2 regions of the Clostridium hominis genome follow, and region 1 is predicted to be linked to the other one. Evidence: riboswitches for the same ligand, from Rfam matches in the RefSeq annotation. Region 1 holds a riboswitch; the other holds the start of a gene.

What was found. A riboswitch is a leader RNA that binds a small molecule or an ion and turns the genes downstream of it on or off. The one in region 1 is predicted to bind thiamine pyrophosphate.
Region 2: another riboswitch for thiamine pyrophosphate. It lies ahead of thiT (energy-coupled thiamine transporter ThiT); the one in region 1 lies ahead of thiW (energy coupling factor transporter S component ThiW).

The regions. Positions count from the first base shown of each region.
Region 1 covers NZ_JACOOO010000004.1:270,319-272,528, forward strand. The annotation lists gene thiM (hydroxyethylthiazole kinase) at 1-589, opposite strand, end outside; gene thiW (energy coupling factor transporter S component ThiW) at 594-1,136, opposite strand; TPP riboswitch at 1,483-1,594, opposite strand; gene H8S20_RS03055 (alpha/beta hydrolase) at 1,789-2,210, shown strand, end outside.
Region 2 covers NZ_JACOOO010000031.1:90,593-92,802, forward strand. The annotation lists gene H8S20_RS13695 (ferredoxin) at 16-204, shown strand; gene thiT (energy-coupled thiamine transporter ThiT) at 231-884, opposite strand; TPP riboswitch at 938-1,040, opposite strand; gene H8S20_RS13705 (hypothetical protein) at 1,063-1,266, opposite strand; gene H8S20_RS13710 (PadR family transcriptional regulator) at 1,351-1,806, opposite strand; gene H8S20_RS13715 (DegV family protein) at 1,812-2,210, opposite strand, start outside.

The sequences.
Region 1 (2,210 bases):
CTGTTCCCGTTATTTTAGAAAGCTCTTCACATCCATTTTCAATTATGTAAGTTTCATTTCCATCACTTACAATATCTATAGCTCCTGATGCAACTACAACTGAATTTGTTTTTATTGCAAGCTCTCTTACTATATCAATATTGTTTTTAATAGTATCTTCAGTTGTAACATCTTCCTCACTTACATCAACGCCTTTTGATCTTGTATTAAGACCATAGATTGCCTTTATTTCAGACATATTTCCTTTAATAACACTTGGTTTACACCTATCTATAAATTCTAGTGCAAATCCTAGCCTTAATTTACTACAACTAACACCTACAATATCAATAATTGAAGGTATACCTTCTTCTCTAGCTCTTATTCCAGAAATCATAATTGACTTCATTCTATTATCACTTATATTCCCAAGATTCACAGCTAATGATTTAGCTGAAGCTGTAATACCAGAAACTTCATCACAATGTTCAGCCATAATAGGTTTACCACCTACAGCTAAAACAACATTTGCACAATCATTAATTGTTATATGATTAGTTATGCAGTGTATCAGAGGCTTTTCTTGTATAACACTATTTTTTATTTCTATTAACTTACTTAATACAAACTTTTTTTCTATCATATATTCCACAACCTAATCTGTCTTGAATTTTAACAAGCATTCCTGTCTTTCTTAGTGCTATTAAGAAAATATATGCCATACCTCCACCTAAAATAGTTGCACTAACAAACATTGGAACATAGAAAAATGCTGTTAATCCTTCTTTTCCAACTAAGAAAGTCATTACAGGATATGAAACTATAGCCCCAATAATTCCAGTACCAAAAATTTCTCCTAATACAGCAAATATAATTTTCCCATTAGACATTCTGTAGAATACGCCTGATAAAAATGCTCCAAACACCGCTCCAGTTAATGCTAGTGGAGGTATTCCCATAAACATCATTCTAATAACACCTATTAATGTTGCACATAAAAGTGAATACCATGGTCCCATAAATACAGCACATACAACATTTATTAAATGAGCTGTTGGACACATTCCCTCAATCCTTAAAATTGGAGATATTACTACTCCTATTGCTACCATAATTGATAAAAATACAGTTCTTAATACTTTTGAATTATTTCTCATCTTAACTTCTCCTTTTAACATTGTTATTTTAAGCTTTTGCTTAATTACTAATAAAATCAAGACTTGTCCTTCCTTAAAATAAATATTGCTAAAAGAATAATTTCTAACAAATAAATAGCATGTAAAAGAAAGGACATAATCCCCTTTTTAATCGGTCGTAGCTAACTAGCTACCTCTCATCTCGAAACACGAGCTCCCTCGCTATTTATTTGTTCTGCCTAAACAACCTCAGGGCGCTCCCCCTCAAGTTGCAAAGAAAATTCTTTATAGGCTAAATTATAGTTATAAAACAAAAAGCTTTCTCACAAAAGTAAGAAAGCTTATAACCAATCCAATTAATATCATTTATATTAACTAAAAGCTTCCCTTCGTAAGAATTACCTTAATCAGGTTATTAGGGTCTTTAAGTTATGGCTCTTTTCTCAGCTATCCAAATTATAGCTCCCCTAGCTCTGTATTATTTTGTTAAATTTATATTATCATCTATCAGTTAATTGGTCAATATATTCCATATTATCACTCTAAATTTATTAATCTTTTGTTCACTATTATTTAATTTTACATAACCTTTTAACCATGATAGAATATCATTACTTAAATTCTTATTTCAAATAATTTGACATTCTTAATGTTTGCAACAAAGGAGAGTAAAATGAGTAAAAAAAAGATTTTTGGAATAGCTTCAGGTATTATTATATCTGTAATATTAGTATCATTAGGTTTTATAGGAAACTATTTTTATAATCTAGCTTTAAATCCTGATACTCCTAAAGATATAATATTTGGAACTCCTGAAGAACAAGAAGCAACAAGTGGCCAAGTATTAGAAGGCGATATTGATTGGTTGTTAAATGCCTCTAACTATACTGATGAATATATAACTTCTTCAGATAATTTAAAGCTTCATAGTTATCAAGTAAAAAATGAAACTGAATCAAACAAATGGGTTATAGCAGTTCATGGTTATACAAGTGAAGGTTTAAGGGTTAGTTCATATGCTAAAAAATATTATGATATGGGATATAATGTTTTAATACCTGACTTAAGAGGGCATGGCTCAAGCGAAGGCGCCTA
Region 2 (2,210 bases), on a different contig from region 1:
TAAGAGGTGATAATTATGAAAGCAAACGTAGATAAGGAGACTTGTATCGGATGTGGAATGTGTCCATCAATTTGTCCAGAAGTATTTGATATGGATGATGACGGAAAAGCACATACAATAGTCGATGAAGTTCCAGCAGGAAAAGAAGACGAAACACAAGATGCAGCAGATAGCTGTCCAGTAACTGCAATATCAGTAGATTAAAAAAAGATGCCTATTAGGCATCTTTTTTATATATTTATATTTGAACTAGGTCTAAGTGTTTTTAATATCTGATTTAAAGGCATTAATGCCAATATTACTAAACAAATTAAAAGTTCTACACCTACAGCAGGACCATTTACTACTAATGAGTATATTATAGGAGACATACCAGCAGGAGCATACTCGCCAAAGAAAACAACTCCAGAAATAAAATGACATACAAATCTTAAAAACATTCCTACAGTAGCTCCAATTAATTTTTTATCCTTAAAGAAAGCAGCTATACCTACAGCCATAAATGGAAGTGGATAATCAAATAGTACTTGAATTGGGCTTAATATATAGGGATTAATCATCAACTTTAATAAGCCAAAAAGGAATCCTGTAAATATACCAAAAGATGGGCCATAAGCATATGATATTATAAAGATTGGAATCATACTTCCAAGGGATACACTTCCACCACCATTAGGAAATGTATAAAGCTTTATCATATCTAAAATAATAGCTAAGGCTAAAGCTAGTCCAATTCTAGCCATAAGTTGAGCATTAAATTTTATAGATTTAAATTTAATGAATGCAATTAGTAAAATTCCGCATGCAAGTAATGTTAATAGTGTTAGTGGACTACTAAATAGTGTTTTAATATTTTCTAATAAGGTCGCTAGAAAATTTGTCATAAAAAAATACCTCCTTGTTTTGCGCAAGAGGTACCAGTTAAACGAAAATAATATAAATCCGTATATAGCTTCCCTACGCTGGTATTATCCAGATCAGGTAAAGAAGGGTTAATGATAAAATCATTTCTCAGCCACTTGGCACCCCTAGCACCTTATATAAACTATATTATATAAACTGTTAAAAAAAGTCAACAGACTTATCATATATCTTTGAAGGTTTATAATTAATACTGTATGTACCATTATATAGTCTACTTAAACTTATATTACTACCTATTGGAGTTGTATGAGTAAATGAAGATAATGGTATAGTAACAACTGAATCATCCTCTAATAAGATAAATGCTTCTGTTGGTGTGTAATCTAAAATAGTTCCTTTCATGCTTGTTCCTCCTTGGTTAACTTAGTTGTAGTTTATGTAATTTTCAAAAAAAATACACCTAAGGATTTCCCTTAGATGCAAAATTTATAAATATAAATCACCATAAACTAATCTAAATACTTTTAAGGATTCTTCAATTTTGGGTTTAAGTAAAGATTTCCTATAAGAAAATTCTTTTTCTCCAATAGGGGTCAAAGAATATAACTTTTGATTTTTCTTTTTGGGGTTATCCCACTCACCAACAACTAAACCATCTTTTTCTAACTTTTTTAATAAAGGATATATTCCACCAGTACTAGGAGACCAAAGGCCTTTAGTTCTCTCAGTTATCTTAGTTGCTATATCATTACCATTAGTAGGACCCATACTTAATATATATAAAACGTATATAGGCAAAAGTCCTTTGGCGAATACTTGACCAACAGCTTCCTTTTCTTTTTGAACTTTTTTTAGTTCTAAAAGTTTTTGCTTATACTCTTCATGGAGTCTTTTTTCTTCAGCTTTTAAATCTTCTATATTACTAAAATCGTAATCAGCCATAGTTGTTAATCAACTATCTTTACACAGAAGCCCATTAACCCTGGACCGCCATGTACACCTAAGGCAGGACTTATTTCTGAAAGTTTTAAAGTATTAATATTTTCTAAGCCTTTTAAAGATTCCATATATTTTATAGCTTCAGCTTCGCAGCCACCTTGAAGTACTGTAACATCACATTTGTTTTTAGAAAGATGAGATTTTAATAAATCTGTAAGCTTTGATAAAGCTTGTTTTCTACCTCTAGCTTTAACAATATTATAGTATACACCATTTTCGTCTGTAGTAATTACAGGTTTTAAATTTAACATTTCTCCTAAAGTTCCAGCTACTCTTCCGATTCTTCCACCCTTCTTTAAATACTCTAAAGTATCTATAGTAAAGTACCCTGTTATTTTTTCACGTAT